3 regions of the Shewanella sp. YLB-07 genome follow, and region 1 is predicted to be linked to each of the others. Evidence: predicted binding sites of a transcription regulator. Region 1 holds the regulator's gene; each other region holds the start of a gene.
What was found. The regulator sigma-54, encoded in region 1, starts transcription at its own class of promoters, with help from an activator protein. The targets are predictions, from matches to a motif close to GTTGGCACGNNNNTNGNNT.
Positions count from the first base shown of each region.

Region 2: FS373_RS12975 (P-II family nitrogen regulator) is a predicted target of sigma-54. The motif match lies at 2,252-2,270, and genes of this name have one in related genera.
Region 3: FS373_RS05125 (DUF3192 domain-containing protein) is a predicted target of sigma-54. The motif match lies at 2,142-2,160, and genes of this name have one in related genera.

Region 1 is NZ_VOQB01000011.1:108,148-112,693, forward strand. Features, by position in the region: gene rapZ (RNase adapter RapZ) at 1-395, opposite strand, end outside; gene ptsN (PTS IIA-like nitrogen regulatory protein PtsN) at 392-835, opposite strand; gene hpf (ribosome hibernation promoting factor) at 838-1,125, opposite strand; gene FS373_RS21745 (RNA polymerase factor sigma-54) at 1,340-2,824, opposite strand; gene lptB (LPS export ABC transporter ATP-binding protein) at 2,978-3,709, opposite strand; gene lptA (lipopolysaccharide transport periplasmic protein LptA) at 3,706-4,350, opposite strand; gene lptC (LPS export ABC transporter periplasmic protein LptC) at 4,462-4,546, opposite strand, start outside.
Region 2 is NZ_VOQB01000005.1:231,378-235,923, reverse strand. Features, by position in the region: gene lptF (LPS export ABC transporter permease LptF) at 1-815, shown strand, start outside; gene lptG (LPS export ABC transporter permease LptG) at 812-1,870, shown strand; gene FS373_RS12975 (P-II family nitrogen regulator) at 2,315-2,653, shown strand; gene FS373_RS12970 (ammonium transporter) at 2,666-3,916, shown strand; gene FS373_RS12965 (hypothetical protein) at 4,041-4,397, shown strand; gene FS373_RS12960 (tetratricopeptide repeat protein) at 4,511-4,546, shown strand, end outside.
Region 3 is NZ_VOQB01000002.1:281,372-285,917, forward strand. Features, by position in the region: gene queF (NADPH-dependent 7-cyano-7-deazaguanine reductase QueF) at 1-171, opposite strand, end outside; gene syd (SecY-interacting protein) at 232-897, shown strand; gene FS373_RS05115 (Zn-ribbon-containing protein) at 949-1,722, opposite strand; gene FS373_RS05120 (hypothetical protein) at 1,722-2,051, opposite strand; gene FS373_RS05125 (DUF3192 domain-containing protein) at 2,200-2,571, shown strand; gene FS373_RS05130 (DUF2789 domain-containing protein) at 2,585-2,812, opposite strand; gene FS373_RS05135 (GNAT family N-acetyltransferase) at 2,985-3,629, shown strand; partial or broken gene FS373_RS05140 (Mpo1-like protein) at 3,635-3,811, shown strand.

The DNA.
Region 1 (4,546 bases):
TGATCGACCATCTTAGACACGGGTTCGAGCAGTTCTCTTTCATGCTCTATCGCCTCTTTAAGAGACGTCTTAGTGCGGGATAGTGGGTGTAATCTTCGGGTTTCACTGTAACGTTTCAGCAGTACCTCATCGCTCGAGTTCAAGAAGAAACTGAGTAATTCTGTGCCTTCGGGGAGGTTAGCAAACTGCTTCTCTAGCTCTTTGTCTTGCTCTGATATATTACGCACGTCGACACTAATGGCTACGAGTTCTGTACTGCCTTTGAGTTGTTCGAGCAAGGTATCCATTAGTGGCAGAGGAAGGTTATCGACACAGTAGTAGCCAAGATCTTCTAAGACCCTGAGTACGACAGATTTTCCCGAACCGGAACGACCGGACACCATCACCAGTTTCATTGTGTTATCACCTGATAGAGTTCTGACTCATCTTGAGTTTTTCGTAACTGTTTCACAATATGCTTGTTATTGAGTTTCTCAGCCATGGATGACAGAGTACTCAAGTGCTGCTCACATTGATCCGCAGGGACTAAAAGTGCAAATAGTATATCTACAGGTTGCTTATCAATGGCGTCGAAGGAGATAGGCTCTTCGCACTTGATTAATACAGCAACCGGTTGACTTATATTGCTCAACCTACCATGAGGAATCGCAATACCATTACCTATACCTGTGCTTCCCATTTTTTCCCTCGCCAAGAGACTTTCAAAAATCTCTTGTGAAGATAGGGTTGGGTACTGGACAGCGGCAAGATCGCTGATGAGTTCCAGTACCTTTTTCTTACTGCCCGGAGTGGCGCAAGTTGTACATTCCGGCTGCAGGATGGTGCTTAATTCCATTATTAATGCTTTGTTAGCTTCTCTTTGTGTTTAATAACCTGACGGTCGAGCTTATCAATCAGGGAGTCGATAGCGGCGTACATGTCAGCGTTCTCTGACATAGCAAAAACCTCACCACCGGCAAGGTGGAGTTTAGCTTCGGCTTTTTGCTGCATTTTCTGAACATTTAAAATAACGTGTACATTATTGATCTGATCGAAATGTCGTTCAAGCTTAGTGAACTTTTCTTCGACATATTGCCTTAGCGATGTAGTGATCTCTATATGGTGTCCAGTTAGGTTTATTTGCATAGAAATACTCCTCCAGTGTCCAATTTAACTCTTAGGTAGGTTGTAGAAAAATCTTTCGGGATTTAACTCACAACATAATTCCCTGTTATACCAGGAGTTGAGCCTAAGGGTTATCGACTACAGGCTGCTTCTGGTGATTAGCGCTCAACATGAGCGCTAATCAGGTCGTGGCTAAGTAGATTTTTCTATTTAGGTGACGACCTTACTTCCTTCTTTATAAACTCTTACGTTGATTCGATGGTGGAATCAACATGGCTTCACGATACTTAGCTATGGTGCGCCTCGCGACCTGAATTCCCTGCTCTGCTAATAGCAAAGCCATCTTACTGTCGCTGAGTGGTTTCTGTTGATTTTCGGCTGCAACCAGCTTCTTTATGAAAGCACGAATGGCGGTAGATGAACACTCGCCGCCATCATCGGTCCCCACATGGCTGGAGAAAAAGTATTTCAGCTCAAATATGCCCCTCGGGGTATGCATATATTTTTGTGTGGTGACACGGGATATGGTGGATTCGTGCATCTCTACGGCTTCGGCTATGTCGTTCAATACCATAGGTTTCATGGCTTCTTCACCGAATTCGAAGAAGCCCTGTTGGAATTTAACTATGCAGTTTGAGACTTTCAGTAAGGTCTCGTTGCGGCTCTCTAAGCTCTTGATAAACCACTTAGCCTCTTGCAGGTGACCACGAATAAACTGACTATCTGATTGATTCTTGGTACTTTTCACCATGGATGCATAATGTTGGTTGACGTTGATCTTCGGCATATTGTCTGGATTTAACTCAACCATCCAACGACCTTTCTTCTTGGTCACAGTGACATCTGGGATGACATACTCATCTTTACCTGGAGTAATGGCGAGTCCTGGGCGGGGATTAAGCGTTTGGATTAACTCAATGGCGACTCTGAGATCATCTTCCTTAAGCTTAGTCTTACGCATTAACTGGCGGAAATCACGTCCTGCGATCAGATCCAGATGATCTTTGATAAGGAGCCTGGCATTATCTATGTGGGGGGTTGTATCTGCGTATTGTGCCAGTTGAATCAAGAGACATTCGCTGAGGTCCCTGGCTGCTATGCCGATAGGATCGAAGTGTTGGATACGTTTGAGGACGGCTTCAACTTCATCCTGTTCAATTTCTGGATCACCCATGGCCTCGAGAATATCTTCAACACTTTGGGTGAGATAGCCCCTCTCATCAATGGCATCTATGATGGCGGTCGCTATGGCGAGATCATTATCAGAAAACGGTGTCAGGTTCTTCTGCCATTCGAGATGCTCATACAAACCTTCGCTGGTCTCGCCTTGGAAGGGCATATCATCGTCGCGCATGGCACCAGAACTCGAGTTCGGAGACGCGGTATAGACTTCATCCCAAGTGGTGTCCATGGGGAGCTCTTCTGGCATGGAATCTTGGGTTATTGCCTCTGAGGTTTCAACCGCAGAGCTGTCGATTGGACCATCACCTTCGCCATCACCCGTGGCGTTAAAGTCTTCTGCGTCTATGGTCTTATCTTCACCATTGACTGGGGGGTCAACCTGTTCTTCATCTAGTTCGAGAAGGGGGTTGGAGTCTAACGCTTGTTGGATTTCTTGTTGCAGTTCCAGCGACGATAGTTGCAATAGACGTATAGCCTGCTGCAGTTGTGGTGTCATGGTTAACTGCTGACCCATTTTAAGCTGGAGTGACGCTTTCATTTACCGCTATTCCCTTCATTGTAATTATAAAATGAGAAAGCCTGCTTTGACTTGTTTGGGGTTTCTCTGAGCCCCTGGACCTTAGGCTGAGTAAGCCGAGTGTCGATAAATACTCATCCCTTAATGCGCGTTAAGAATGAGTCTCTTGATTAACTATAGCTTGAATTGTTCACCTAAGTACACAGCTCGTACTTGCTTATTGTCCAAGATCTCGGCGGGTGTACCTTCAGCGATTAAATTTCCGTGACTGACTATGTAAGCTCGCTCACATACGTCTAAAGTTTCACGCACATTATGGTCAGTGATCAGTACACCTAAGCCGCGACTCTTAAGCTGCTCGATGATTTTTTTAATGTCGATAACCGAAATAGGATCCACCCCTGCAAAGGGCTCATCGAGGAGAATAAACTTAGGGTTAGCTGCCAAGGCTCTGGCTATCTCGACGCGTCTGCGTTCACCGCCCGAGAGTGCCATGCCTTGGCTGTCACGAATATGGGTAATATGAAACTCTTCCAGAAGGCTCTCGAGTTGTTCTTCCCGGGTGTTGTTATCTATATCTGAACGTGTCTGTAGTACCGCCATTATGTTATCCCTAACCGATAACTTCCTAAAGATGCTCGCCTCTTGAGGCAGGTAACCTATGCCTTTTCTTGCCCTCAAGTGCATAGGATCTAAGGTCAGATCATCATCATCGATTAAGATCCTACCTTTATCACTCTGTACTAAGCCTACGATCATGTAGAAAGTGGTGGTTTTTCCCGCGCCATTAGGGCCTAACAGACCGACTATCTGTCCGGTTTTGACTGTGATACTGACATCTTGAACTACGGCTCTATTCTTATAACTCTTGGCAAGGTTGACTGCCTTTAGCGTCATCTGGCTCATTGTTTCTCCTGCCCTATGACTGGTAACTGAGTAGGTATAATGTCTTGCTTGCTGGTTTGATTGTTCGTTTCAGCTGGCTCGACTTCTGGTAATTGAGTCGGCAGCGGCTCCGTAGCTGGCTCTTGTTCTTTGGCCTTATCTTGACTGGTATCCTGATAGCTTTCTGGCTGAATAATGGTGATAACCCTATCATTGCCTTTGCTTTCTGCTATCAACTGTTGCTTAGCTATGTTGTAGCGAATCATATTACCTGTTACTCGGCTACCATCTTGCTCCAGCGTGGCATTACCTACCAAGGTTAAGGTTCTGCTCGATAGCTCATACCTAATTTCTTTGGCACTGGCAGAAGCCGGGCGTCCATCTTCCATTATCTGGGAGTATGTCGCGGGATTTCCGATGGCGACAAGTGTTTTTCCGCCGCCATCTTCTTTAGAGGAGGCTCTGAGTTCGTCGGCTAAAATTTTGATCGATCCCTGAGTCACTTCCACTGGACCATGAAAGATCATCTGATTATTCTTGATATCGGCTTCCTGACTCGCTGCCGAGATCTTAACTTCTTGCATGAGATCATCTTGCTTTGTCATGCCACTAAAACTTGTGATACACAGTAGAGCAGCGATGATTAAGTTATGTTTGTTCATATCGTCCTTCAAATGGCGTACTTGTCTTGTTCACAACACATATGGATCATAGGTATTGTTGGTCTGAGTCTGTTTTTCTAAAATATGGCTTTGGGCTAGCACAAAGCCAAGCTAATTGACCTCATATATCCCTTTAACCTTACTCAATAATTGTACTTTTTGGGCGTTAAGATCACCGAACAAACCCACACCTTGG
Region 2 (4,546 bases), on a different contig from region 1:
GAGTGACCCTGTTGTTGGCCGTAGGCAATATGATTTTTACCGGTATGCTGTCGATTTATGTGACACCTTGGGCCGAAGAGAAGCAGAATCAGGTACTCGAGCATGCTCAGTCAGAAGCGGGGCTGGCAGCCATCACTCAGGGACGTTTTCAAACCAGTCCCAATGGCAGAGCCGTGCTTTTTGTCGAACGAATTGGTCGCAATAACGAGCTGAAAAAGGTGTTCGTAGCACAACTACCAGACCCAGATGATGAATCAGGTATCAGTAATATCGTCGTTGCCGAAGGTGGTAAGGTCATCGAGGATGAGACTGGTGGTCAGCGCTTGCAACTGAGTGACGGTGTGCAATACCAAGCGACGCCTAAGCAAGTGGATTTTCAGATCATCGAGTTCGGCAGCTACCAGATGCAGATCAAGGAGCAACCGGTCGATGAACGCCGTCGTAAGCTCTCCGCCATGCCTATTAAAGAGCTGATGGATATAGAGGGACCCGCGGCAACGGCTGAATTTCATTGGCGTCTGGCCATTCCTTTAGCTATCCCCTTAATGACCCTTATTGCCGTGCCTATGGCCAGGGTTAATGTGCGTCAGGGCAAGTTCGCCAAGATGTTCCCGGCAATTCTACTCTATCTGGGGTATTTTGGTCTGATGATTGCTGGGCGTAAAGCGCTGGAAGACGGCGTGATACCTGAGTATCTGGGGATGTGGTGGATACATGCATCCGCCCTCTTCATGGGGATACTGCTCTTAGGCAAAGAGCGTCCTTCCGGTGTTAAACTGAGCGGGATATTTAAGCGCAAGAGGGTCAGTGCGTGAAAATATTAGATTTATATATCGCCAGAACTTTAGTCAGCAGCTCGGCCCTGTGTCTGCTTATTCTCACCGGTCTGTCTGGCATTATAAAATGGGTGGATCAACTTCGTGTCGTAGGTCGTGGTAGCTATACCATGCTAGATGCAGGCATCTATGTGCTGTTTCTTATTCCTCGTGATATCGAGATGTTCTTCCCTATGGCGGTATTACTCGGCGCTTTGATCGGTATGGGTATGCTGGCGTCGGGGTCGGAACTCGTGGTGATGCAGTCTTCTGGCTTGTCTCGCTTTCAAATCACCCTGTCGGCAATGAAGACTGCCGTGCCACTCATGCTGATGATTATGGTGCTCGGTGAGTGGGGAGCGCCGGCGGCGGAAAGGCGCGCTAATGAACTGCAAGCATTCAAGGTATCCGGTGGCAGTCTGATCAAATCGAGTCGTGGGATCTGGGCAAAAGATGGTGATCTGTTCGTCAATATCGGCGAAGTGGAAAATATTAACAGCCTGCGCAATATTACCTTGTATGAGTTTGATAGCACCTTGACCTTAGTGAAGACAATACATGCCGAGCGCGGCGTATACTCAAATGATCACTGGCGTCTTATCGATGTCAGGCAAACAGATTTGACCAAGGACAAGGTGACACTGACCGACCTGACCCTGTATCGCTGGGATTCGACACTGACACCAGATAAGTTGAGTGTCGTCTCGGTCAAGCCCGAATCACTCTCTATTCAAGGTTTGATGGGCTACTTGGACTATCTTAAGTTGAACAATCAAGATTCTGGCCGTTATGAGTTGGCGTTGTGGCGTAAAGTTATGCAGCCCGTCACCGTTGCTGTGATGATGTTGGTGGCGCTCTCATTCGTGTTTGGTCCCTTGAGAACCGTGACCATGGGCGCTCGGGTGTTGTTGGGGGTTATTGCCGGTTTTACCTTCTATATCAGCAGTGAAATCTTCGGACCTCTGACTCTGGTCTATGGCTTGCCTGCCTTCCTCGGCGCCGTGATGCCGGCAGTGATATTCAGTAGCGTAGCGATTTATTTTATTAGAAAATAAATACCAGAATAGTCTTAAGCTATAAGTTGTTAGCCATAAGAGATGGCCCCCTAAAAACATGACACCTTATGTAAACGGTAAGGTGTAATTAAAAAAAACTGCGTAAAACCTCTATTTCAAAATCCACATTCTAAAATCAAAAACTCCCCCTATGACATCCGTATCTTAGTCAGCTAATCAGCTAATTCTCTATTGCTCTATTGCCTTTGGGGCTCATTCAATTTAACTCCCGTTACAGGTTGGCTATAGCCATGACAAGCCCAAGTATTTGCGTGCGCTATATTTGTGCGAGGTCCGAATATTCGCACTCGTTTGGTGCATTTGTATTCGATGGTATTTGCCTGGATTTTATTAACTCATTAAAAGTTAATGGTTTGTTGACTTGGCCTGATGATTGAATAGTTAAAATTAGAAATAAATAACCAAAATACCTTGGAGGTCAGAATGAAACTGGTCAGCGCTATCATTAAACCGTTCAAATTGGACGATGTCCGCGAAGCAATTGCTGGTGTGGGTATAGAGGGGATGACAGTTACTGAAGTTAAAGGTTTCGGTCGTCAAAAAGGGCATACCGAGCTGTATCGAGGCGCCGAGTATCAGGTGGACTTCCTCCCTAAGGTTAAATTAGACATTGCGACCAAGGCCGAGAATCTTGAGTTGTTAATTGAATCGATTACCAATGCTGCCCGTACCGGCAAGATTGGAGATGGCAAAATTTTTGTCACCGACCTAGAACAGGTTATCCGTATCCGTACGGGCGAGACCGATAGCGAAGCATTATAAGGGAGAAGCGTGATGGAAGATTTAGCCAAATTAGGGGTGACAGTTTCTGAATTAAGGTTCGCTCTGGATACCTTTTATTTCTTGATTTCTGGTGCGTTAGTCATGTGGATGGCGGCCGGTTTTGCCATGCTGGAGGCCGGACTCGTACGCTCCAAAAACACCACAGAAATTCTCACCAAGAATGTGTGTCTGTATTCGATTGCCTGCGTGATGTATCTGATCGTGGGATATAACATCATGTATGTCGATAACGGTGAAGGTGGCTGGTTACCTTCTATCGGTACATTTATTGGCAGTCAAGCCGATGATGCAGATCATGCACTCGAGTCTGATTTCTTCTTTCAGGTGGTGTTTGTCGCTACCGCTATGTCCATCGTTTCCGGTGCGGTTGCCGAGCGCATGAAACTATGGGCTTTCTTAGCTTTCTCTGTCGTAATGACAGCCTTTATTTATCCAGTTGAGGGTTATTGGACCTGGGGCGGTGGCTTCCTGTCTGAGGCTGGATTTGTCGATTTCGCCGGCAGTGGTATCGTTCATATGGCTGGTGCGGCTGCAGCGATTGCCGGCGTTCTTTTGTTGGGTGCCCGTAAGGGGAAATATGGGCCAAATGGCCAAATCAACCCAATCCCGGGGTCAAACTTACCTATGGCGACTCTGGGTATGTTTATACTGTGGATGGGATGGTTTGGCTTTAACGGTGGCTCACAGTTACTGTTATCCGATACAGAAAACGCAACCGCGGTGGCTAAAATTTTCCTTAATACCAATTCTGCGGCGGCATTTGGCGCAGTGTCGGCACTCGTCGTCTGTAAGATGGTGTGGGGAAAGGCAGATCTGACCATGATACTCAATGGCGCATTAGCTGGACTCGTGGCTATTACTGCCGATCCCTTATCACCTTCAATTTCCTTTGCGGCCGTGATAGGCCTGATTGCCGGTGGTCTGGTCATTTTCTCCATTGTGGCGTTAGACAGGCTTAAGATTGATGATCCCGTGGGTGCTATTTCGGTTCACGGTGTGGCGGGTTTCTTCGGTCTGATGTTCGTGCCGCTGTCTAACGCCGATGCGACTGTCTTAGGTCAACTCTATGGGGCTGGCGTTATCTTTGCCTGGGTATTCTCAGCCTCTTTTGTAGTCTGGTATGTGCTTAAGTTGACCATGGGGATCCGTGTTACCGAAGAGGACGAGTATAAGGGGATGGATGCAGCAGATTGTGGCATAGATGCCTACCCTGAGTTCGTGTCAGTCAAGAGTGCTCGTTAAAATAGGCAAGAGCTTATACTTGTAAGGCGCAGCTATTCACCAATCAAACAGGGCATTATGCCCTGTTTTTTTGTATCATGAAGAGAAGACCTATGTGCTTTAAACATGAACGGGGCAGCCAGAGATGAGATTTTTCAAGACGCTTGGTAAGACGAGTTTAGCTTTCTTCACCTTAGGCGTACTATGCTTGTCGGCGCTAAGCTATGCCGGACAAGTCGTGGTCCGCAAGTCCAGCGAGCCATTTGATGCCTTTGCCGTGAGAGATCAGGTTTTACGGGATCATCAATGGCAAGAAGCCCTCAGAATGCAGCAACAGATCCAGATCTTACAAGCCCTTCCCACAGGATGTATCTTACTGGCTAGACCCTACGCCTATTATTCCTGCCATGGCTTATTTTATCGGCCTTATCAGTATCAGAATCGGGATGTCTATATTCAGGTGGATGCGGTTGGCGATCAGGCTGACCCTGTTATCAAGTGATCTTGCTGCTAAAACAACGGACTTGTTAACTTTTTGTAACTTTTATTTTCTGCGTGTTTTTTCATCATGACGTAAGCTACACCAAGGATATCGAAACTTAAGGCTTGAGACCTATGGTGAAAATCCCGTCCGCAATTATTGTACTACTG
Region 3 (4,546 bases), on a different contig from region 1:
AGTGCCATGAAAAGGCAAACTTTCATTGAGTTCGAGTGCATCACGATTAAGTTTACGCGGAACCCCTTGCAGCAAAGATGCGTCATACTCGGCCTGATAGCCCGTTGCTTTACCCAGTGTTAAGCCACTGAGTGCCTCGGCATCCGTATAGGGATCATGAACTTGTGTCATCAATAGATATTCCATGTCAAAATAGGAGTACATTATACTCAAATTTTGGACTCCTGCTAAGTGTCTTCTCTACCTGCTTTAGATAATTTCTTGAAAATATATCAACTGGCTTATCTCGAAAAGCTAGGTGAATCTCCGCGTTACTACCCTAGAGGTGAAGGATCTATTTGTATTGAAGGGGAGTTTGAACCCAGTAATTACGATGAGTCTAATGAAGAGGTCACCGTATGTTGGAAGCCGGTAAGAAGAGAAGAGCCAGGATCTTTTTCTAATGTTGAGATTGCGTTAGATATAGAGTTAAGCCCAGACATAGGGGCATTTTTTGGCGAATATTTCTCAGCTCCTCTGCTGTTTAATTGTGATTGGGGACAAGGGGAGCTATTACAGGTATGGAATCAGACAGATTTTGAATACCTACAGCAAAATATGATTGGTCATTTGATGATGAAGAAGAAATTAAAGCAAGCACCTACCTGGTTTATCGGTGTGCTAGGTGATGGAGATAAGATGCTAACGGTAGATAATAGTGATGGCAGCGTCTGGATTGAGATCCCTGGTGAAGCGCCATCTGAAAAATTAACTAGCAGTTTAAATGAGTTTATTGCCCAACTAACCCCTAGAATTGCGCCTCCTGAGCTTCATATCGAGGAGCCTATGCCTGAGTTGGACCATCCGGGAATTTGGAATCGGTTTAAGTTAATGTGGCGAAACCTGCGCGGTAAGTAACAAGATATTATGCGCGAACTCTTGGGGGTTATTGGACCTCATTGCTTCTAGCTAAAGATGATCCCAAGAGATGTTTGACACGATTCGGCAGCTGTCACAGCGAAAGTGGAACATGTCTAATAAAGGTTCATCGAGAAGCCAGTTTTTATTGCCACAACGGGGGCAGGGGCGAGTTTTCTCGCTTGCTAGATTATCTCCGCCGACACGATAGAGGTAATAATAGGTTGGGATTCTTGTTAAGTATTCGATGCGACCTCTCAGATCCCAGCCTCGGCGAAATAGATCACTCGACGTAGACGTTAACTCCTCTAATGCTGCAAACTCAGCTTTTGTTGCTGCAGCCATCTGCAGTTCGTCACAGGCTTGCCACTCAGTTTGCCAGCGAATGATGCGTTTATGATCGCCATTGAATGTTGCTGGCAGCTGGTAGAGTGGGATGGGCTGCAAGGTATCACCGTTTCGTACTGGTGAGCACATGTGCACATAGCTGGTATAAACAAGCTGCCAACTTGGTGTTTCAGAGCTGCTGATTTCTGAATTGATGTCTTGACCTATGTATTTTTCTCTCGGGGCGAGTATTTTTGACTCTGTCAGTTCGACGAGTGCTCTTTCAACCCATGGGCTGTTAAAACGTTTCGCTAAACTACTTTTCTCTGGCATCAAGAGCCTGACTCTAAACTCTCCATCATTGAATGCCACGGCGAATTCACGGCCTAAAATTTGCCCATTGGCTCTATAAGCTTCGAGTAACCCATTAATTGTTTTTTCGGCTGCTGTTATGGTGGTGTTGTCAAAACATTCAAATCTTAATTCAACAACATGCATTATTTTTTCACCTTCATTTTATGGTTTTCAAGCTGTTCTAATCGAGAATTAAGGTTTTGGTAGGCTAGTTTTAATTGAGTAAGCTCTGCTTTTAACTGATCAAGTTCGGACTTACCTTCATCAGGGACGACCGCTGCATGCATTTTACCCTGACTCGGGATCTTCTCTATTGAGCTAGCATCCATCGCCCTAAATTGCTGCAGGCCCTGGATCAGTATGGGCATAGGAATACTGTTGCCAATTTTTGTTTTGATCAGTGCAAGGCTAGGTTTTTTTCCTGCAATCGATATCGATTTAGCCGCTACCAATATTTGTTCTATTGGGCTCATAGTTGGTTATCTTTCTCACTTGTTTAGTAAATGTGACCAGTATGATCTGAGTTTACTACATTAAATCCTTATTTAACAAAAGGATGTATTATTGGCTTGTTTTTTGCTTTCTCTGAGGTTATCTATAATAAAGAAACAGGAAGTCATAGTGAAAACAAATTTAATTGGTTTGGCATTAATTGGTATTACAAGTTTAAGCTTATCTGGCTGCGTACTCAATATTGGTGATGGGGAATCGGGATGGAATGGTCAAGAGGGCTGGGAAGAGACTCAAGATACCAATCGTGAAAACTTGGCTAGATTAAGTCTGGGTATGACTCGAGATCAAGTTACCGTCTTGATGGGAACTGCAGATTTTAATGAAGCCTATATTGAGAAAGACAAAGAGGTTCATGTGCTGTTTTATCGCACACAGCGTAACAAGGGGGATGGTAAAACCACAAAAGATGAATGTACTCCTGTGGTTATCAGCAATAATACCCTTGTAGGCTGGGGAAATATGGCCTACAAAAATATCTAGTTAGTAAACTAAATTACCTAAGTTGGGCGTCTAAATGATCGATTAACTCAGACCATTGGGCGTCCTCTTCAATTGCCTCTTTTAAAAAGCTCTTCTGAGAATCATTCCAAAAATCAGCCTGACAGAGCAGAACGTTAGCGGGTACCGTATGATTTGCGATAAATGTGTTAATACTTTGTTCGCTATTATCTAATCCTAATTGATCAAAAAGATGACTAAGATCTTGAGGTGTGGTGTCCATATTGTTGGTTTCCTATCGCTTATCTGAATAACACAGGTGGCTTAAATATTAGTATGGATCAAACTTCATTAAATTGACGGATAAATAGCGCTTTATGATTAATATTTACACGCTTTAACTTGCTTGCTACATTGGTTGTTAATTGATTTAGATCAAGGGATAACTTAAACCGATGGCAACAGATAATCAAACATTAGAAACCTATCGAGCGGTATACCTTACGGCTGAAGATCTTCGTGTGGCGGCTTCGATACTTTATAACGCCTACCACGATGACCCTTTTTTTATTGAATCATTTCATTCTGGTGATCTTGCCATGTATGAGCAAAAGCTCAGAGGGGCGATTAGGGAGGAGTTAAATGAATTGTGGCAACAAGAACAGACGTTAATTGGGTTATTTGAGGGAGAGCGAATGCTCGGGGTAGCATGTATTGTGTCTCAGCAGCTGCCTCTGGGGGAGTCTCGATATTGGCATTGGCGGTTAAAGATGCTTATCAGTACCGGTTGGCAATCGACACAAGCCTTGATTAAGAAAGAGTCCTGTTTGTTAGAGCACCTGCCGAGTCCGAATTGTGGCATTTTACAATTTATTGCAGTGTCGCCTATTGAACAGAAAAAAGGCTTAGGTAGTAAGTTGGTGCAAGCGGTTTTGAGTTGGTGTGATGAGCAACCAGAAATGGATGGTATTGGTGTTTTTGCTAGTGAACAGCAACATGCTCAGTTGTTTAGCCTGCATGGTTTTACCGCCCTAGAGACTCTCTTTATCGGTAAGGTTGAGGGAGAGTTATTGTTTTATCGAGGGCAAGATAATGAGTAATCCTTTTTAGTGGCAATTTCCACTTGCTTATACTTCTGCCGGTAGTGGGCTATGGTTTTGCTTGGGTGGGTCATTTCATGTTTGAGAAAAACCGCCCGGCAACTTTTCAACATCCGCTTTATAGTTTTTTGGCGGACTGGGTGATGTTAGCTCAGAGAGTCTCACCATTATTTAAAAGATAAACTAGCAGCATGCCTCAATAGTCTGTTAGTACCAAGATTACTGCGATAAGTTATTTTACCCATTACCCATTACCCATTACCCATTACCCAGTGGGCTATTCACGAATATTCAAAATATGTGAAGTAAACATCGTCCTGAGTCTCTGTGAGATATCTCTTACATCCATGTGGGACAAAGTGGTGTGAAATTCACTGTTCATTTTTGCGGATAAAACTAACTATTAAAATTCAAATGGTTATTGGTTTTCCTTTGCTTTTTTTGTGAATGTGATTTTATTGTTTTTCTTACAGCAGGAGTATATAGCTGTCATTACAATTATCATTCTTATTAAGTTAATAGCAGAACGCTTATTGATTTCAGGATGAAACCTAATCTGTTATTAGACATTTTTACAGGGATGTAATGAGCATTTAAATGGACAAGATAGCTGATATGCAGCTCGCACTTCGAAGTGAATAATTGGTCTAATTTTGAATGTGATTTCATGGATAGATTAAAGGATGACTCTCGAGAAGAGAGGGGGACACACTTAAGGATTGAGTATGATTTGGTATAAGGATTACCAAATAAAATGGACCCAGGGAAGAGAAAGGGAGCTAGATAATTAAGGATGATGCAGGGAGCAAGTAAGTTAGCAGGATAGCTAAAAAGTATAAGTATCGGGCACGCCTAATGGTGTGCCCTTTCTTTTGCGCGTGTTCCGTCCAGAGTTAGGTTTACACTTTTCGAATCAT